2 linked regions of the Hymenobacter swuensis DY53 genome follow. The protein of the gene in region 1 interacts with the protein of each later gene in a pairwise test. Links are inferred from orthologs where the notes say so. Each region holds a gene or a part of one and is shown on either strand. Other genes may lie near its edges.

Evidence for each region.
Region 2: the proteins of gyrB (region 1) and gyrA interact in binary tests that used the Escherichia coli proteins (3 or more experiments, as listed by UniProt). The link is inferred for Hymenobacter swuensis DY53 from one-to-one orthologs.

Annotation. Positions count from the first base shown.
Region 1 is NZ_CP007145.1:2,946,921-2,957,381, reverse strand. The notes cover bases 3,598-6,472. They hold gyrB (DNA topoisomerase (ATP-hydrolyzing) subunit B), read left to right. Parts: upstream 3,598-3,981; coding sequence 3,982-5,964; downstream 5,965-6,472. Other genes in these bases: ppk1 (polyphosphate kinase 1), read left to right, coding at 6,274-6,472; HSW_RS14100 (T9SS type A sorting domain-containing protein), read left to right, coding at 3,598-3,823. Outside these bases: HSW_RS22910 (tetratricopeptide repeat protein), read right to left, coding at 1-689; HSW_RS14120 (VWA domain-containing protein), read right to left, coding at 695-1,714; more of HSW_RS14100, read left to right, coding at 2,489-3,597; more of ppk1, read left to right, coding at 6,473-8,568; HSW_RS14085 (Ppx/GppA phosphatase family protein), read right to left, coding at 8,641-9,645; HSW_RS14080 (hypothetical protein), read right to left, coding at 9,772-10,461. UniProt on the Escherichia coli protein: DNA gyrase negatively supercoils closed circular double-stranded DNA in an ATP-dependent manner to maintain chromosomes in an underwound state.
Region 2 is NZ_CP007145.1:2,488,010-2,498,742, reverse strand. Bases 547-3,693 are described here. They hold gyrA (DNA gyrase subunit A), read left to right. Parts: upstream 547-900; coding sequence 901-3,486; downstream 3,487-3,693. Other genes in these bases: HSW_RS12010 (tetratricopeptide repeat protein), read left to right, coding at 3,573-3,693; HSW_RS12020 (hypothetical protein), read left to right, coding at 547-773. Outside these bases: HSW_RS12025 (HD domain-containing protein), read left to right, coding at 1-514; more of HSW_RS12020, read left to right, coding at 531-546; more of HSW_RS12010, read left to right, coding at 3,694-4,715; HSW_RS12005 (hypothetical protein), read left to right, coding at 5,816-6,883; HSW_RS12000 (ArnT family glycosyltransferase), read right to left, coding at 7,053-8,729; HSW_RS11995 (glycerophosphodiester phosphodiesterase), read right to left, coding at 8,809-9,720; HSW_RS11990 (GDP-mannose 4,6-dehydratase), read left to right, coding at 9,881-10,733. UniProt on the Escherichia coli protein: A type II topoisomerase that negatively supercoils closed circular double-stranded (ds) DNA in an ATP-dependent manner to maintain chromosomes in an underwound state.

The sequences.
Region 1 (10,461 bases):
ACGGTGCGCTGCTCCCCGGAACCGGGTTGAAAGCCGGAGTTGGCGGAACTGCCGGGTTGCGCAGACGGCCGGTTAGGGTCACGCGAGCCATTGGCATCGGGCCGGGGCTGCAGGACGTTACGCGGGTTGCGGGGAAGCGTAGGATCAGTGAGCTGTCCCCGTTGATCTGCGCCGGCTTTGGGCTGAGACTGAGCAGTAGGTTCCGGCTGCTTGGCTTCCGGGCTGCCATCGGTACCAGGTGGCGGCAGCTGAGGCTGGGCAGTTTTGCGAGCCAAATAGTCACGTAACTGCTCGTAATTGAACCGGGCTTCCGCATTGGCAGCATTAGCCAGCAAGGCCTGGCGCAACAGGCTTATCGCCTGTGCATAATCACCCTTGGTGGCGGCCAGCGTGCCCAGCTGCTGTAATGCAACGCTGCGCATAGCCGGGTTTTTGCTAATAGTCAGCTTATTGTAATATTCTCGCGCTTCGCTTGGCCGCCCGGCGCGGGCGGTGGCATGCGCCAGATTCAGCCACACCGCTTCATCCCGGGTTTCCAGCGTTACGGCAGCTTCCTTATAAGCTAAGGCAGCGGCGGTATAGTCCCGGCGGGCATACGCCGCCGCCCCACGCTCCACCGCCGCATTCCGGTCATGGATGCGGGTTAGGCCTCCCCAGGCACTCAGCAGCACTATTCCGCCTAGCAGCACACTTCTCACGGCCGAATTACTTTCACGGTTATCAGGATGTCCAACATAATCAGAACCAGTGCTACTATCAGCGGGTACCGGTAGCGGTTATCTGCCACTGAAACCGTTCTGACCTGTTGCGTCTGGCCTTCTACGCGGTTTAGTGCATTCAGCAGGAAAGGAAACTCGTCGCGCTGGTCAGTCAGTTCAAAGTACTGCCCGCCGGTCTGCTCAGCCAGCTGCCGGAGTGGAGCCGATACCAGTCGGGTAATGGCCTCGCGGCCTTTCGCGTCGCGCAGGTAACCCCGGCCGCCGGTCTGCGGAATCCGGCTGCCTTCAGTGGTTCCCACCCCCACCGTAAATACCCGCGCCCCCGAGCGGGCCAGAATGCGCACAGTTGGCTCCAGATTCTCCCCGAAATCCTCCCCGTCCGTTATAAGGACCACCGCCGTCGCACGGGGCGGCGTGACGCTACTGGCGGAATCCGGCGGTATGGCTTCTAGTCGGGTCAGCAGCAGCTCCAATGGGGGCACCAGGTTGGTGCTGCCCGGCGGTACCAGGGTTGTTTGCAGCGTGCTGATGAAGAGTTGCAGGGCCGCCTGGTCATAGGTGAGGGGGCACTGCACATATGCTTCGCCCGAAAATACGATGAGCCCTAACCGGTCGGCGGGGAAGCGGCTAGTAAGGGTGGCCAACTCGGCTTTTACCTTTTGCAGGCGGGAGGGCACTACATCGGGGGCATCCATGGAGCGCGACAGGTCCACCAGCAGCCATACGTCTTTGCCGGACGTTCGTACCGGATTCTGGGTCACGCCATAGGCCGGCCCCAATAATGCCACCGCCAGCAGCCCGAAATACAGGAGCCGCAACCCCAGCTTCCAGCCCAGCCGCCAGCCGCGCTGCCCCAGCGGTGCTGCCAGCCGGCGCGTCCGAAACAGGTAGCCGAGGTACAATAGAAAAAAAAATATGGCCGCCAGCCCTTCGGGCCAGCCTGGCCGGTAAGCCCAGTTCAGCACGATGGTAACCCCTTCATGTTCAAAATGCAACCAGTGTAAAAGGTAGGTAAAAGCGGCGGCGGTGGTCCCAGGTCAATGCCCCGAAAAGGCCGTTTAGAGTGGCAAGATGGAAGATATTTTTTTCGAAAAGGGTTTGTATGTCCATTCTGCTCGTATATTTGCACACCTTTCAACCGGAAAGGAGTTCCACACGGAGAGGTGGGTGAGTGGCTGAAACCAGTAGTTTGCTAAACTGCCGTAGCTCTAAAGGTTACCGGGGGTTCGAATCCCCCCCTCTCCGCATATTTTTAGATTAAAAATTGAGAATTAAAAATTAAACAGTGCGTCACAGCAATGTTGACCACCGGCTAATTTTTAATTCTTAATTTTTAATTGCCCATTCGGGGTGTAGCGTAGCCCGGTATCGCGCCTGCTTTGGGAGCAGGAGGCCGCAGGTTCGAATCCTGCCACCCCGACGTTTAAGCAAAAGCCGTTTACCCACCTCGGGTGGACGGCTTTTGTGTTAGTTGACCCCGTAGCTCAGCTGGATAGAGCAGCTGCCTTCTAAGCAGCCGGTCATGTGTTCGAATCACATCGGGGCCACGCTGATAATAAGCCACTTAGCTTGATTGCTGGGTGGCTTTTTTGTTACTGGTTGAAACCTTGGTCGTAGTTTGAATAGACTACCAGGGTAGTTGTAGTTTTTGACACAAGAGTTCGGTTGCTAAGGCAGTCGGGCTTTTTTTGTAAACTAGAGAGCAACTTGACGAGTAGTAGTGCAGGCGTGTAATCCCGTTCTTCCATTTCCTTCTCCCTCTTTACCCGATGAAAAAAACTGTACTCCTTCTGGCCGGTGGGCTATTGCTGGCTACTGCCGCTCAGGCTCAATGGGTGCAACAGCCCTTCTCCTTTGCCCAGGATTTGCTGCCGCTGTATACCGATGCAGTAGATGCCAATACTGCCTGGGCGCTATCCAGCGGGCTATTCACCCAGGATGCCGCTAACCAAGTCGCCCGCACGTTCAACGGGGGGCAAAACTGGACAGTGCTAACGGTTTCAGGAGTAAACACCGCTACGGAAACCGTGCAGAGTTTGTCGGCAGTAAGTGCAACCACGGCGTGGGTAGTCACTCTGAACGATACCGGGGGGCGTATTCTCAAAACGTCGGATGGCGGCTCAACCTGGGTGCGGCAAGGCACCAATGCGTTTTCAGCCGATAGTTACCCTAATACCATATACTTCTTCAATGCCAACGAAGGCATGGTGATGGGCGACCCGGACGGAACCAATGGCGGCGGTCCGGAAATCTACTATACTGCCAACGGAGGTACTACCTGGACCCGGTCCCTTAACGTACCTGTTGGTACTCCCGACGAGTATGGTACCTTTTTCCCGCCGGCAGCGGTAGGTAATTCTATCTGGTTTCCGAATGACGAAGGGGATATCTTCCATTCTACGGACAAGGGCGTAACCTGGACCGTAGCGCGGGGCGTGGCTTCTGAGCCCATCGAAAACATTGCCTTCCGGGATGAGCAGAATGGCTTGGCTGTTATTGCCGATGCCAACGCTACCAACCACGAGCTTTACCGCACTGCCGATGGCGGTATCACGTGGCGGCGCACCACCTATACTGGCCCACTGCGGGGTTGGGGACTTGATAACGTGCCTGGGACCGGCAATTACCTGTCCGTAGGAATTAATCTGGGCAATGGCGACTCCGGCTCCTCGTACAGCCGCGACAACGGCCAGACCTGGACCAGCATCGAAAACAATATCAACCACCTGTTTGTGGATGCGGCCGGCCCAACGGCAGTATGGAGTGGTGCCGTGAATGCCAGTACCGGGGCCGGAGCGGGCGTAAATAAACTTACCAGCACCGTGCTGCCTACCCGCGCCGCTACAGTGGTGCTGGGGGCCAGTGTGACCCCCAATCCCAGTACTGATGGTTTCTTCCGGGTACAGTGGCCCACGGCTACGCATACCGGAACTATTGTGCTTACCGTTGCTGATGCGCTGGGCCGGCAGCTACAGCAGCGCACCCTGGAGGCCAGCCGGGCTACGGAAGCTACGCTGGATCTGAGTCAGCAGAAGGCGGGAGTATATCACATAAAGCTGGAGTCGTTGGCGGGGGTAAGCCGCCTGCGGGCCCAGGTATTGTAAGATACTAATGTAGCCCATGCAAGGCCGTTGTTCCGGGTGCGGAGCAACGGCTTTTTTGAGTCCGTGCAGAAGCCCCGAATCGGCCCTGTGACTGGTAAAAACCGGATTTTTTCGGTATCTTTGTCGATACCTAATTCAGGTTGAATTAACTGCCTCACATGAGTGAAACACAAGAGATAATCGGAACCTCGGACTACTCCGCGGATAGTATTCAGGTGCTCGAAGGGCTCGAAGCGGTGCGCAAGCGGCCCTCCATGTACATCGGCGACACCGGCGCGAAAGGGTTGCACCACTTGGTGTGGGAGGTAGTCGATAACTCCATTGATGAAGCCCTGGCCGGCCAGTGCGACCGGATTGAAGTAACTATCCACCCTGGCAACGCCGTATCGGTGCAGGATAACGGCCGCGGTATTCCCGTCGGCATCAACCAGAAGTTCGGCAAATCGGCCCTGGAAATTGCCCTGACCGTGCTCCACGCCGGCGGCAAATTCGATAAGAACAGCTACAAAACCTCCGGCGGCCTGCATGGCGTGGGCGTCAGCTGCGTAAATGCGCTCAGCACCCACACTCACGTTACGGTAAAGCGCGACGGCCACATCTACGAGCAGGAGTACGTGATTGGCGTGCCCCAGTACGATGTGCGCAAGGTGGGCGACACCACGGAGCGCGGCACGCTGGTGCGGTTCCAGCCCGACGCTACTATCTTCGACGAAACGCTCATCTACTCCTACGAGCGCATTGCCACGCGTCTGCGGGAGCTGTCGTACCTAAACCGGGGCATCCGCATCGTCCTCACCGACCTGCGTACGCCCGAAGACGGCGGTGAGCCTCAGCAGAGCGAGTTCTACTCCCAGGGTGGGGTGGCCGAATACGTGCAGTACCTCGATAGCAGCCGCACGGTGCTGATGCACAAGCCGGTGTACGTGGCCACGGAGCGCGGTATTCCGGTGGAAGTAGCCTTCCAGTACAACGACTCGTTCCAGGAGCACATCTACTCCTACGTCAACAACATTAACACCCACGAGGGCGGTACGCACGTCTCGGGCTTCCGGGCGGCCATCACGCGCGTGCTGAAAGCCTACGCCGAGAAATCGGGCGAAGTGGCCAAAGCCAAGGTGGAAATCCAGGGCGACGACTTCCGCGAGGGCCTCACGGCCGTTATTTCGGTGAAAGTGGCCGAGCCCAAGTTTGAGGGTCAGACCAAAGGCAAGCTGGGCAACTCCGAGGTAAACGGCGCGGTGAACACCGTAGTGGGCGAAATTCTGAACCAGTACCTGGAGGAAAACCCCAAGGAAGCCCGCGTTATCATCGACAAGGTGATTCTGGCCGCCAAAGCCCGTATTGCTGCCAAGAAGGCCCGCGAGATGGTGCAGCGCAAAACCGTGCTGGGCTCCAACTCCCTGCCTGGCAAGCTGGCCGACTGCTCCGAATCGGACCCCGAAATCTGCGAAATCTACCTGGTAGAAGGTGACTCGGCCGGTGGCACTGCCAAGCAGGGCCGTAACCGGGCCTTCCAGGCCATTCTGCCGCTGCGGGGTAAAATCCTGAACGTGGAGAAGGCCCAGGAGCACCGTATTCTGGAAAACGAGGAAATCCGGAACATGATTACGGCGCTGGGTGTCACCTTTGGGATGCCCGCCGACGCGGAAACGGGGGCGGAAGCCGATGCCCGGGCCCTCAACATTGCCAAGCTGCGCTACCATAAGGTCATCATCATGACCGACGCCGACATCGACGGCTCGCACATCCGCACGCTAATTCTGACCTTCTTCTTCCGCTACATGCGGGAGCTGGTGGATCGGGGCTACATCTACATTGCCCTGCCGCCGCTCTACCTCGTAAAACGGGGTAAGGAGGAGAGGTATTGCTGGACCGAGGAGGAACGCTCCCAAGCCCAGGAAGACCTCGGCCGGGGTAAGCCCGAAACGGTGAACGTGCAGCGCTACAAGGGCTTGGGTGAGATGAACGCCGAGCAGCTCTGGAGCACCACTATGCAGCCAACGACCCGCTCCCTGAAACAGGTTACCGTTGATTCGGCTGCCGAGGCTGACCACCTGTTCTCCATGCTGATGGGCGACGAAGTAGCGCCACGCCGCGACTTTATCGAGAAAAACGCCAAGTACGCCAAGCTGGACGTCTAAGGCTCAGGGATTCATCGGATTTTGTAGACGATTTGCCAGACTAAAAACGCCGCCCTGTTCAGGGCGGCGTTTTTAGTTTGAACCAGGGTAGAGACGCGTATTTACGTCTCGTCGTTGTTGACCTTGAACGACTGCCACGGAACGGCGCAAACCTCGCCCCGCAATGCGTCAGCTTATGTCGTTTTCCCCAGCTTCAGCGTTTTCTTTTCGGGTTGGGTTCTGCCTGAACCGTTGCAAGCCGTTAACTTGCCTGCCGACTGCTACCGGCGGCCCCCATTCCTCGTAAGTGGGATTTCCTGCGCTACTCCTATGAAACTCTTCAAATCCGCCGACCTCATTCGGAAAAGCAAATACATCAGCCGCGACCTGAGCTGGCTGCGGTTCAACTACCGCGTGCTCGACCAAGCCCGGGATGCCAGCCGCTCGCTGTTCGACCGGCTCCGGTTCATGGCCATTACCAGCAGCAACCTCGATGAATTCTTTATGATTCGGGTGGGCTCGCTCTATAATTACCTCGACTATGGCAAGGAGCGCATCGACTATTCGGGGCTGCGCGAAATGCCTTTCCGGCGCAAGCTGCTCGATTTTGCACACCGCTTTGTGAATGACCAGTCGTTGACCTACCTCAACGATTTGAAGCCGCTATTTGAGAAGAATGGCTTCAACGTTCTAAAAATGAGCGAGCTGACGGAGCTGGAGCTGAAAAAGGCCGATGGATACTTCAAAAACACCATCTTCCCGCTGCTCACGCCGATGGTGTATGACTCCTACCACGGCTTCCCGCTGATGATGAATCAGATGCTCATCTTTGGGGTGGTTACGCGGGCTGGGGGCGGGCTGGACGCTGAGGCGGAGCGGGGCCAGGAGCGCCTCACGTTCGTGCAGATTCCGCAGAACCTATCGCGCTTCTTTGAGCTCACCCGCAAGGATAAGGTGATGTTCGTGCCCATTGAGGAAATCGTGCGCGTAAACCTGCCCAAGCTGTTCCGCAACGTGGAAATCGTGTCGGCGGATATGTTCCGCATCACCCGCAACGGCGACTTCACGCTGGAAGAGTCGGATGATATCGACGTGGATTTCATCAAGGAAATCCAACTTGGGCTGAAAACCCGCAAGAAGGGACGCGTAGTGCGCTTGGAAGTGGAGCCTAACGCTTCCGCCCTGCTGATGCAGGTGTTGAAGGACCGGTGGAATATTGACAATGGCAACGTGTTCGTTATCAATTCGATAATCGACTTAAAAGGCCTGCTTCAAATTCTCAAGCACCCCAACTTCCGGGGCAAGGGGGCCAAGCAGCCGGCCCCAGTGGCCCCGCTGAGTCTGCCTGAAGGAGCCGACGACAACCTCTTTGAGTACCTAAAGCACCACGACGTGCTGCTGCATCACCCGTACAATAACATCGACCCGATGGTACGGCTGCTGGAACAGGCTGCCGAGGACCCGCACGTGCTGGGAATCAAGCAAACAATTTACCGTCTGGCCGAGGATTCGCGCGTGACGGCGGCGCTCCTGAAGGCGGCCGAAAATGGCAAGCACGTATCGGTGCTGTTTGAGGTGAAGGCGCGCTTCGATGAGGAGCGCAACATCCGGGAAGGGGCCAAGCTGGAAAAAGCCGGCTGCTTCGTCATCTATGGGGTGAGCAAGTACAAGACGCACACCAAGATGATGATGATCATCCGCAAGGAAGGCGAAAAGGTGACGCGCTACGTGCACATCGGCTCGGGCAACTACAACGAGCAGACCTCGCGCATCTACACCGACGTGAGTATGCTCACTACCAACGACGTGTACGGCCACGACGTGTCGGAATTCTTCAACGTGATTACCGGCCACTCGCAGCCCGACGACTACGAGTACCTGATTACGGCCCCCAAGGACATGCGTCAGCAGCTGATTTCCCTGATCCGGGAAGAGGTGCGCAATGCCAAGAAGGGCCTGCCCAGTGGCATCGTCATGAAGATGAATTCCTTGGAAGACAAGGAGATGATTGACGAGTTCTACAAGGCCAGCAAGGCCGGCGTGCCCATCCGCTTCATTGTGCGGGGCATCTGCTGCCTGCGGCCGGGCCGGGTGGGGCTGAGCGAGAACATCGAGGTGCGCAGCATTGTGGGCGACTATCTGGAGCACTCCCGGTTATTCTACTTCCACCAGGCCGGCAACCCCAAAATGTACGCCGGCTCCGCCGACCTGATGGTGCGCAGCTTCGATAGGCGCATTGAGGCCCTGTTCCTGATTGTGAATCCGCAGCTCAAGCGCGAGGCCATCAACATCCTTTACTTCAACCTGCGCGACAACCAGAATACCTACGTCATGCGTGAGGATGGTGCCTACGTGCACCGCCATCCGGCCCCCGAGGAGCCGGTTTTCAACGTGCATAAGGAGTTCTACCGCAAAAACTTCACGCTGGTGGGCGAAACGGCCTTATATGATGAGTGGCTGTCCTGTGCCGCCATCCGCGAAGGGGCTTCCACCGACGTCATTGAGGCCGCGCCCTCTGTACCCGTCGACGATGAGCCTAATGCCCAAGAGCCGGAACCCGACCTGGAAAGTACGGCCATCGAAGCGGCTGAGCATAACCCCGAAACCGAAGCGGATCTGGCGTAAACTTAAGTAACGCAATAAGCGAAAAGCCAACGCTCTGAGCAGAACGTTGGCTTTTCTGTGTTTTTTTCTTTTCTATTCCACTTCCGTAGGCCGGCTTTGCACGGCAGGTTTGGGGCAGCCGGGCTTGTGGTCGTCGGCGGCCCGGAATTCATCGAAGTGGTCCTGGAACAGGGCCTGGAGCATACCGTCTTTCAGGCCTACGTCGGGTACGAGCATCTGGTGCACGTTGGCCCATTCCATGGCCGAGAGGTAGATGTGGCCGGCCGGCACGATGACGTCGGCACGGTCGGGGTTGAGCAGGGCTACGTTTACACGCTCCTCCATCGTCATGCTGGTAAGCTGGTCGAGGGTAGTGGCAATACGCTTGCGGGTAATAGCTTTTTCGGCGGCCTTGTCGGGGGCCGTCTGGGCCATGCTATAGAGCTTGTTGATGTTGCCGCCGGTCCCAATGGCGCGGGAAACGTGGTAGCGGCGGGCATTTTCGCTCACCCATTCCTCCATGCGCTGCCAGGTTTCGCGCATGGCCTCGGTGCTCAGGCCGGCTTCTTCCTGCTGCATACGCCGGATGCTGCCCACTTCAAACGACTGCGAGGCCACCTTGCGGCGGTTGTGGTAGATGTTGAACTCGGTGCTGCCGCCCCCCACATCGATATGCAGGTAGTGCTTTTTGTCTTCGAGGAGGTTTTCAATCACGCGGTTGATGTAGGAAGCCTCGTCCTGCCCATCAATCACCTGCACCGTCATGCCCAACTCCTGCTGAATGCGGGCGGCTACCGCCGGTCCGTTCTGGGCCGTGCGCATGGCCGACGTGGCGCAGATCAGGTAGTGGTTCGGGGCCACGTCATGTACTTCCATCAATAGCTTCAACGCGTGCAGAAACTTGATGAATTTGGCCTGTTTCTTTTCCGAAATCTGCCCGGTGGCAAACACGTCCTCGCCCAGGCGTAGCGGGTAGCGCACGTACTCCACCCGCTTGAGTCGGTACCGGTCGCCGTAGTGCAGGACCGCCGAAATCTGGCAGCGCACCGCGTTGGATCCAATGTCGATGGCAGCCAGTTTCAGAAGCGGATATTCCATGCAGAAAAACGTGAGGAGAAAAGAAGCTGGCGCAAATATAGCCTTTCAAGCCAGCTAGGGCGCGAAAAACACAAAACGGCGAGCCGCTTCCAGAAAAGCGACCCGCCGCAAGTCGTTGAAGAAGGTTTAATTGTCAATCCGGAAGCCCAGGCCGAACTGAATCAGTCCGTTTTCCACCGACTTCTGGTACGACACCGACAGGGCCAGCTGGTCGGATACGGGCGCGATGTAGAAGCCGGCCCCGTAGCCCTCGTGCCAGCCGCCCGGCGAGGAGCCCTTGTAGTACACCCGGCCCCGGTCGTAGAAGCCGAACACGCCGTAGGAAAAAGGCAGGAACGACGTCTGCACGCGGCCCAGGGCCAGGCGCAGCTCGGTGTTCAGGTACAGGCTGGCGTCGCCGGTGAAGCGGGTGCGGTAGTAGCCGCGCAGACCCTCACGCAGGCCCAGGTTGGCGAATTTGTAGAACGGAATGTCGTCGTCGTTGCCGTAGTTTTTGGCCCCGCCGCCCTTCACCACCAGCGTTACCGGAATGCCCAGGCGGGCCGTGCCGTAGTACTCAGCAAAGCCTTGGGTGAGGCCGAAGTTGCCCTTGTTGCCGTTGAGCTGATGATACGTATCGTGCTGGGCCCGCAGACGCACCCCGCGTCGGGCAAAGCTCTGCCGGTCGCGCAGATCCACGTCGAGCAGGGCATTTAACCCAATCAGGCGCTGAAAGTCGGTGTTGGGCACCTGGCCCTCGGGCACCGGAATGCCGCCGCTTTCCAGCTGGCCCAGGTAGCTGGCCCGGGCGTAGCTGGAGGTGTACTGCTCATACGC
Region 2 (10,733 bases), 460 kb from region 1 along the record:
GGAACTGGCCGCCCTGCTGCACGACGTGGCCGACTGGAAATTTCATGACGGTGACGAAGAAGCCGGTCCCCGGGCTGCCCGCCGGTGGCTGGAAAGCCAGCATGTAGCGGAGCCAGTTATCCAGCGGGTAGAGGCCGTCATTCGCGAAATCAGCTTTAAGGGCCTGGGAGTGGCCACGCCCATGAGTACGGTGGAAGGGGAATTGGTGCAGGATGCCGACCGGCTCGATGCCATTGGGGCCATTGGGGTAGCCCGAGCCTTTGCGTACGGCGGCCACAAGGGCCGCCCCCTGCACGACCCCACGGTGCCGCCCGTGGTGCATGAGTCGTTTGAAAGCTACAAGCGGAATGTAGCGCCCACTATCAACCACTTCTACGAGAAGCTGCTGCACCTGCGCGAGCGGCTTAATACACCCGCCGCCCGCCGCGTGGCCGAGGAGCGCCACGCCTTTATGGAACAGTTTCTGACGCAGTTCCTGCGCGAGTGGGACAGCCAGGATGTGGCCCAATCCTAATTCCTATCTTTACCCCATGCGTTTTTCTCCCTCTTTTGCCCGCTGGCTGGCCCCTTTGGTTGTGTTGCTGCTGGCCGCTTCGTGCCGTACCTGTCCGATGGAAGCCTGCCACACCCGTAAGGTGCATCTGCACAACGGTACCAAGTATCGTGGGCAGCCCTGGTTCAAGAAGCAGAACCCGGCCATCGGGGAAAAAATCAAGGTGCATAAGCAGGAAAAGGGGAAGCATTCCAACGACCGTAGCAAGACCCTTAAATAGGCCCTGAATCGGGCTTTGAGCTAGGTAAAACGGGTTTTTCTGCCTATCTTGCAGGCTTAACGAAGTTCACTCTCACGGGCTGTGAAGCTCCTCTTTCAGGGGCTTTCCGGCCGACTACATTCTCCCTATGGCGGAAGGCGAAAAGATCATTCCGATAAACATTGAAGACGAGATGCGTGGGGCCTACATCGACTATTCGATGTCGGTTATCATCTCCCGGGCACTGCCCGATGTGCGTGACGGCCTTAAGCCCGTACACCGCCGCGTGCTCTATGGCATGTCGGACCTGGGCGTTTCCTACAACAAGTCCTATAAGAAGAGCGCCCGTATCGTGGGGGAAGTGCTCGGTAAGTACCATCCCCACGGTGACTCCTCGGTATATGACACCATGGTGCGCATGGCCCAGGAGTGGAGTCTGCGCTATCCGCTGGTGGATGGTCAGGGAAACTTCGGCAGCATCGACGGTGACTCGCCGGCCGCTATGCGCTACACCGAGGCCCGCCTCAAGCGCCTCTCCGACGAGCTGCTGGGCGACTTGGACAAGGATACGGTAGATTTCCAGCCCAACTTCGATGACTCCCTGGAGGAGCCGTCGGTGCTGCCGGCTAAGTTCCCGAACCTGCTGGTAAACGGTACCACCGGTATTGCCGTGGGTATGGCCACCAATATGGCCCCGCATAACCTCACGGAGGTGGTAGACGGCATCATTGCCTACCTGGCCAACTCCGATATCACCATTGCCGAGCTGATGGAGCACGTAACGGCTCCCGACTTTCCCACGGGCGGTATCATCTACGGCTACGAGGGCGTGAAGCAGGCCTTTGAGACGGGCCGGGGCCGGGTAGTGATGCGGGCCAAGGCGCACTTTGAAGTCTTGCCATCGGGCAAGGAGCAGATTATCGTGACCGAAATTCCCTATATGGTGAACAAGGCTTCGATGATTGAAAAGACGGCCGCGTTGATCAACGAGAAGAAAATTGAGGGTATTGCCGACCTGCGCGACGAATCGGACCGCGACGGGATGCGTATTGTGTACGACCTGAAGCGGGACGCAATGCCCACGGTGGTACTTAATAACCTGTATAAGTACACCCAGCTGCAAAGCTCGTTCGGCGTCAACAACGTGGCCCTGGTAAAAGGCCGCCCGATGACGCTTAACCTCAAGGACCTGATTCACCATTTCGTAGATCACCGGGCCGATGTAGTCGTGCGCCGGACCCGCTACGAGCTGGCCGAAGCCCAGAAGCGCGCCCACATCCTGGAAGGTCTGCTTATTGCGCTGGACCACCTCGACGAGGTAATTAAGCTGATCCGGGGCTCCCGCGACGGGGACGTGGCGCGGGCTCAGCTCATTGAGCGGTTCTCGCTGAGCGAAGTGCAGGCCCGGGCCATTCTGGATATGCGCCTGCAGCGCCTCACCGGCCTGGAGCGTGACAAGCTCATGCAGGAGTTCAACGACCTGATGGCTCTCATTGACCACCTGAAGGCCGTGCTGGCCTCGGACGAGATGCAGCGGGATATCATCCGCCAGGAGCTTATCGACATTAAGGACCGTTACGGCGACGCCCGTCGTACCAGCATCGAGTACGCCGGTGGCGACTTCTCGATGGAGGATATGATTGCCGATGAAAGCATGGTGATTACCATCTCGCGCGAAGGCTACATCAAGCGCACGGCGCTGGATGAGTACCGGGCGCAGGGTCGGGGAGGAGTAGGGGCCCGTGGGGCGGCTTCCAAGCAGGATGACTTTACGGAGCACCTGTTTGTGGCCACTACCCACGAGTACCTACTGTTCTTCACCGAAGCTGGCCGCGTATTCTGGCTGAAAGTGTACGAAGTGCCCGAGGGTGGCAAGAACACCAAGGGCCGGCCCATTCAGAACCTGATTGAGATTCCCCGCGAAGATTCGGTGCGTTCCGTATTGAACGTGCGCGGTCTGCGCGACCCGGATTACCTCGACAATACCTTCCTGATGTTCTGCACCGAGCAGGGCACCGTGAAGAAAACCCCGCTGGAGGCCTATTCGCGCCCCCGTACTGCCGGTATCAACGCCATTACCATCAACGAAGGCGACCGGCTGCTCGACGTGCAGCTGCTCAACGGCAACTCGGAAGTCGTGCTGGCGTTGCGCTCTGGCCGGGCCGTGCGTTTCCCCGACGAGAAAGTACGCTCCATGGGCCGCACTGCTGCCGGGGTACGTGGTATCACGCTCTCGGAAGAAATGGCCGATGACCGGGTAGTAGGCATGGTATGTCTCGATAAGGATAGCCAGGATGAACTGCTGGTAGTTTCGGAAAACGGCTACGGCAAGCGTAGTCCGCTGGAGGAATACCGCATCACCAACCGTGGTGGCAAAGGCGTGCGCGCCATGAAGCTAACCGATAAAACCGGCCAGCTGGTGACCATCAAAACGGTAAACGACACCGATGATCTGATGATCATCAACAAATCGGGCATTACCATCCGTTTGCGCATGAGTGAGCTACGCAGCATCGGGCGGGCCACCCAGGGCGTACGGCTGCTGAAAATCAGTTCCGGCGACGAAATTTCCTCCGTTGCCAAGGTGGCAGCCGAGGAAAAGGAAATCGAACTGGAAACCGATGGGACCGAGGCTGTAACGCTGAACGGCAGTCCGGACGAGGAAGGGCCAGTCAGCCTCCCGGATACGGACCTCACGGACCTGACCGATCCTGAATCCATCAGCGCTAATTAACTTGCAACGGCAGAACTCCCTTGGGCGTTCTGCCGTTTGCGTTGCAATTCCTTTCCTTTACCTGTAAATTCTTCAGCAAAACTCCCATGAAGAAGATCATCTTGACCCTGGTAGCTGCCGCCGCGCTACACACCGTGTCGGCCCAGAACTCGGCCGTTACCAACGCCATTCTGTTTCAGAAGCAAGGCACCCTTGATAAGGCCCGCGCTGAAATTGACAAGGCCATCACCAATGAGAAAACCCAGGGTAAAGCCAAAACCTGGTATACCCGTGGCGAAGTCTACGAAGGTATCGTAGCCAGTCCGATTTATGGTAAGACGATGCCCGCTACGGAAGCCACCAAAACGGCTTTTGAGTCGTATTCCAAAGCCGTCAGCCTGGAAGGTAAAGACAGTGAGTACGGCAAAATGGCTACTGCCAAACTCGATGGCCTATATGGTCTGGCGCTGAATTCCGGGGTAGAAAGCTACAACGGCAAGGATTTCGCCAAGGCCATCGACTCGTATCGGATGGCCCAGCAGATTCGTCCGCAGGATACGACGGCGTATTTGTATGCTGCTTACGCGGCTGAAGCAAACCAGGACTTTGGCGGGGCGAAGGAAATGTATGGCAAGCTCCAGGGAATTGGTTACAAGACGCCCCAGATGTACGGCCGTATGTTGCAGATTGCCCGGCAGGAGAAAGACGATGCTGCCGCCCGCAAAGTTGTGCAGGACGCGCTGGTTGCTTTTCCAACTAACAAAGGCTTCATGCTGGAAGACCTGAACATGGAACTGAGCGCCGGTCGTGGCAAGGAAGCTATTGGCAAAATTGAAAAAGCCATTGCCGCTGACCCCACCAACTCCAACCTGTACGCGGTGCTAGGTTCCGTATACGACCAGGATAAGCAGCCCGCCAAGGCATTGGAAGCGTATAAGAAAGCGGTAGAAGTGGATCCTGCCAACTTTGATGCAAACTTCAACCTGGGTGTATACAACTATAACAAAGCGGCTGACCTGTATACCAAAGCCAGCAAAATGAGCTTAGCTGAGTACCAGAAGTCAGGCAAGAAGTTTGAAGCTGATGGCAAGAAGTATTTCCAGGAGTCACTACCATACTTTGAAAAAGCTCTGCAGACGCAGCCAGATGATCGGGCTGTTATTTCTTCCCTGCAGAAAGCGTACCTGCGGGTAGGCCGCACAGCCGACTCGGAGCGGATGGCTGCTAAGTTGGATGCACAGAAGAAATAGAAGAAGTATTTCCCCGGCCTTAATAGCGGGGGAGGATAAAAATATAGTCCGGCATGTTGCCGGACTATATTTTTAAAATATTACTTAACATAATATAAATTATAAGACAAAAAGATATAATCGTTTTACGGTAGCTGTGGTGCATTCATGTTGTGATATAAGATAGTAGTGTGAAGTTAGCGGGGTCTTCTGCCGGTTGTTTTCCTTGGTGATAAGAAGTCAGGGCTTATGTGGTAGTACCCGTCTACTGCAGAGCCCCGCTGTCTTGAGGTTTCTTGGCTTCTGCCGAATGTGTGTGATAATACATGACCCGCTGGAATGCTGAGTTGCACCTGCTTTTATAAAGTCTATAAATGCTTACCGGTGAGTTTAGCCCGTCGGGCTTAGTTTTGCGCCATGCTGGGCCACGAACAGACTGAACGCGAATTCGGCAAGCCGGGCACAGCGGGTGGCGGTTCATCAATGGGGTTATCTGGCGGACAAATCCTACGACACCAATGTTGTGGCGGAAGCTATGGTGCGAGCAGTTGCCTTACCACACTCTAATAACCAGTATCTGCTGAGCTGGCAGTTTCACAGAGTTGCTCCTCGCTGATTGGGTAATTGGCGAAATTGAATGGATGTGGCTTTGTCTCTTTGTTGCGGTGATATCCTATTGGGTAAGTCTGCTTCCCTCCTGCTTTATTGTGCTTGTTACGTTTCGATTTCGCATGAGAGTTTACAGAGTTATTCATTTACGTTGAGTATGAGCCTTTTTAAGGCAGTGTTAATCTCGTGTGTGGCCACGTCGTATTACTGAGGCTTCACCAGTGGTATCTACCCTGATAAGGTCATAAAAGCGAACAGAATGCCCACACAGCTCAAAAGAACAGCAGCTTCCCCCCGGGGCCGCCTTATGTTAGAAGGTAATAGTAATTAGATAGAGTAGTAAGAGTTATAAGTTGTGTTATTAAATAAAAGTAATAAAAAGTACAAAAAGTATTAAATGGTTAAACTTTTATATACTTTGTACTACTTAATTATACTATGTACTGTTTATATTTACCTCCTATATTTCTACTTTTACTTTCTTCCTTTCATCCTCTTAGCTATTTACCGATATGCCAAAGACCATAGACTACCCGCGTACCTCTTATCTAGGCGCCTGGGAAGTTGCTGAAGTAGTTGATGACACTGGTGGAAAGTGTGCCATCGAAACAACTGCCCGTAAGCTGAATCGGAAAGTTAGTGGCTCCTTTAAAGCCATTATTGGTTCAGCCGTCAAATTCGGCTTGCTAACCAGCAAACGAGAGCTACTCACGACTACAAACCTGTTCCGTCGAATCAAGCACGCGTATGACAAACAGGAAGAACGAGTATATCATCGTGAAGCCTTCCTGCATCCTCCCCTGTTTAACCAGATCTGCCGTAAGTTTCGCAACCGGGAATTGCCGGTACACATGTTTGATGTGATGCTGATCCGGGAGTTCGGCGTAGAGGAAATAAACGCCCAGAGTGTTTCGAAAGCATTCATCGATGGTGCCCGTATGGCCGGAATTCTGGATGAGAACAACGTAATGGCCGACGTTGACGCTCTGGCCGCCCAGCAAGCTCCCCGTAAGGAACTCGCCAGCTCCGAGATGCCCATGAACCTGTTCCGCCCTGCCGGTACGTCAGCAGCCACTACCACAGGTACTGGCGCACCAGCAGGGACTTCTCCTGCTCTGTCTATACGCCCTACGCAATCTACCCACGGAGCCGTAGCTACCAGTATATCCTCTCCGGCCTCCTATGTACCTTCCGTGGCGGCCCCAGCGCGTACGCATGATGCCGTATCGAACCTGTTTGGCTTGGACACGGATGACCTAGAGGACGATTTTCCTCTCCCGGAGGAAGAAGCTGGTATGTATAGAGGACCAGAAGCTGTCTTTGTACCGTCTATTAGCCAACCTGATCCTCTTCCCTCAGCTACACAACCTTCCGTACCACCGGTACCGACTGCTAACCTGCCTGAACCCATAAGTACACCTACTGCTATTCAGAGCACTGCCACAACCGAAACCGGTCTGAGCTATACAGTACGCATTCAGGGGCCTGGCCTGGATACGCACTTGACAGTTCAGGACATTGACGACCTGGATATCGTGGAGGCTTTCCTTAAACAGATTCGGCGTCGTTTATCTGTCTGAGTAAAACAACAAAAAGGGGAGCGGCTTTGAGCCGCTCCCCTTTTTGTTGTTTTCATGTAATTGCAACTATGCATTTGGTTCGACTCAAAGGTTTGTTTCTAATTTATGTTAACCTAACTTCTGCACAGAGTTCCTTATATCAACGTTTTATCAAAAAGGTCTGCTACAACTATATAGGATCTATCCGGGAAACAAGCCAGCGGCCTGACTCCCGGCCCCGACCCAGATAAAAGCTATCCACCACCTGCGCGTGCACAAACCGGGACCAGCCGGTTGGGAGTCGGGAACCGACCAGAGAACCGGAAAGCACAACCACCGGCTGCTGAAGCTGTGCCAGCGAATCGAGCGTGGGATGCCAGACCGGTACGGCCCGGCCGGCCCCCCACACCTGCTTGACGTGCAACGTATCCAGACTACGCCAGCTTGCTACCCCCGCTACTGCCGGCAACCGACGCATATCCTGCACATGCGACAACCCCCGCGTATCGCGCCGTCCCTCCCACACCGGATACACCGGCATCAGCAGCGCCAACAGACTTCCCATCACGGTAAGCGTGCCGGCCATTACCACAACGGGCCGGGCCAGACGGACGCCCTGCCAGCTAATCCAGATGGCCAGCCCTCCAAACAGCACTACAGCCGCTGTAAACTGGGTCGAGCCAACGCCAAAACCCGGTAGGCCCAGCACGGCCATGGCAACCGGCAGAGCCACGCATACCAACGCCAGCAACGCCCCCCACCCACGTACCAACGCCAGATCCGGCCGCCGCCACTCAAACCGGGGGGTACTTTCCCAGTACCGCAGCAGGCCGGTTACCAACAGGGCCAGCGGCGGCATCAGGGGCAGCATATACCGCTCTTTCTTCTCCGGCACCAGACTCAGCAGTATCAGGCCAGCGACCAGCCAGGTCAGGGCCACCACGTAAGGAATATACTGCTCGGCCCGGCGCTGCGCGTAGGGCTTTACCAAAGCCGCCAATGCAACCAGTGCCCACAGACCGGTAAAAGCAAAGAACGACCAGTAATACCACACCGGCTGCACGTGCCGGTTACCCCAGGAGGCCGTTTCGATACGCGCGACGCGCAGGGCAGTGGGGGCTACTTCCAACCAGATGTAAACTGGCCAGCTACCGCCTACCACCAAAGCTACCACGGCCGCTACCGCCGTACTCCACCCCTGCCGAGCCACCAGTTGGCGGTGCTGCGGCTGCCGCACCAGATAGGCCAGCAGAAACGGTAGCAATAGACCATATAAGGGAACCGGGCCCTTGCTAAGGATGGATAGCCCAATCAGCAGGCCGGCTCCAAACAGACTCACCCACCCGTGCCGGGGGCGTTGCCAGCCCCGCACCAGCAACCACAGTCCGCCCACCATAAGGCTGTTGGCAAAAATATCCCACTGCCCTTCCCGCCCCGTGGTAACCACCAAAAGGCTACTGGCCAGCACCAGGGCGGATAGCCAGGCCGTGCGGCCGGGGTTGACCGCCTCACCGGGGGCAGTGCGCGTCAGCTCCCGCACCAGGCCCCAGAAGAAGAGCACCAGCAGCGTAGCCGCCAACGCCGCCGGCCAGCGCAGCAGACCCAGGTCTTCAGTGGGGCCAGTCAGCTGCTGCACTGCCGCTACGGCCCATGTAGGTAGTGGCGGCTTGGCCAGCCGAAGCTCCCCATTCATAGTGGGAATCAGCCAGGAGCCGCCCGCTACCATTTCGCGGGCCGCCACAAAGTTGCGCGACTCCATCAGGCTTACGGCCGGCGCGCTGCCGTGCAGAAAAAAGCTCACCCCACATACCCCCAAAATCGTCAGAAGCCGCCCCCAACGGGAACGGCTCACTTGCTGTACATCCATGAAAAAGCTACTTGTGACAACTGCGTAGAAATATACCAGGCTTGATGTGGCCCAGGTCTGAAAACGTCAGTATACGCGTTTAATCATCCTGTCGTCGCAACGCGGCCTGCAACCGCCGCACATTATCGACTTCATACGCATCCGTGCCGGCCGCTACGACCCGGCTGACGGCTTTGGCTGAACGCCCACCGAATACGACCACCTCCTTACCCAGCGCGTGCACCTGTGCAGCTCGTTCAGGCGTCAGATCATTTTTGTGCAGCACGGCCATCTGCACAGTGGGCAGGCTACGGAGCGTGGCCACGCCCGCCACGAAATCAGCGCCCATTTCCAGACCCAACGGTACGGACGGCAGTATCTGGCGCAGATACACCAGGGTACTGGCCCGGTTAGTCAGAATCAGGACCCGCCCGGGCGGCACCCGGTACTGCAGCAGCAAGTCGCGCAGCCGGCGCGCCAGGGCCTGGCTACGGGCCGGGTCGTTGCCGTTGCAGTCATCATCCTCGTGCAGATCCAGGTGCAGATAAGGGAATCCCGACTGCTTAGCGAAGGTCTTCAGCAAGGTTTCAAACGTCAGCAGCTTTTCGTGCTGAAACCAGTCATACGGCCAGCCCCCCCGGTAGTGCAGCGTGGTGAGCGTGGCGGCCGGGGTCTGACTCACGCAGCCCGTGCCATCGGTCATGGAGCTGAGAGAATTATCGTGGTAGAGCACCGGAATGCTGTCCTGACTCAGGCGAATATCCACTTCTACCCCATCGGCCCCGTGGCGCAGCGCCCGGTTGATGCTGCGGAGGCTGCTGGGTGGCAACGGGTTAAACAACGGATGAAAGAACCCGGAACCGGCATGCCCGATAACCAAAGGCCGCCGCTGGGCCTGCTCTGCGGGCGGGGCATCGGCCGGATGAGCAGAAACGGCCGGGGCCGCCTGCCAGCTCAGCCCACTCACGGCCAGCACCACGGGCCAGGTAAGCAGGGGCGTAACACTTGTCATAGTCAACAAAAGAGACAGAAGTAGGGCGGCGGCAAAACACCCGTTGCAGCCGCTACGTACGGCTTATACGCAGAATAACCGGGGTCGGGTAATTCCGGTTACATTTGCGCCCCGGGCTTTCAGGGCCTGTTCTCTCCTCCTTCCCCTGCCTCTTTTACGCATGGCTTCCATTCTGGTAACGGGCTGCGCGGGCTTCATTGGCTCGCATCTGGCCGAGCGCCTGCTCCGCGACGGGCACCGCGTGGTTGGGCTCGATAATTTCGACCCGTTTTATGACCGCTCCCGCAAGCAGCAAAACCTGGCCGGCTGCCTGGCTCATGCCCGCTTTAGCTTCCACGAAGCCGACCTGCGCCACGGCCTCGACGCGCTGGTAGACGCCCTGCCCGCCGACCCGATTGACGTGGTGGTGCACCTGGCCGCCAAGGCTGGCGTGGGGCCCTCGGTGCAGCAGCCCGTGGCCTACCTGGAAAACAACGTCCTCGGGACCACCCACCTGCTGGAATGGATGCGGCAGCGCGATATTCAAAAGCTGTTTTTTGCCTCCTCCTCGTCGGTGTACGGCAATACCCGTGAGCAGCCCTTCCGGGAGGATATGAACTTGCTATCGACCTGCATTTCGCCCTACGCCGCCTCCAAGCTCAGCGGAGAGCAGCTCACTTACACCTACCATCACCTGCACGGCCTGGATGTGCTCAATGCCCGGTTCTTTACCGTGTACGGCCCCCGCCAGCGTCCCGACCTGGCCATCCATAAGTTCGTGCGGCTGCTACAGACCGGACAGCCCATTCCGGTTTTCGGCGACGGCACCACGGCCCGTGACTACACCTTCGTGCTGGACACTGTGGACGGCATTGCCCGGGGCGTGGACTATCTGCTCGGGCACACGGGCGTATACGACACCCTCAACCTGGGCAACAACCGCCCCGTGCCCCTGCTGGAGCTGATCCGGGCCGTGGGCGAAGCCGTGGGCGTGGAGCCGCAGCTGGAGTTCCGACCCATGCAGGCCGGCGACG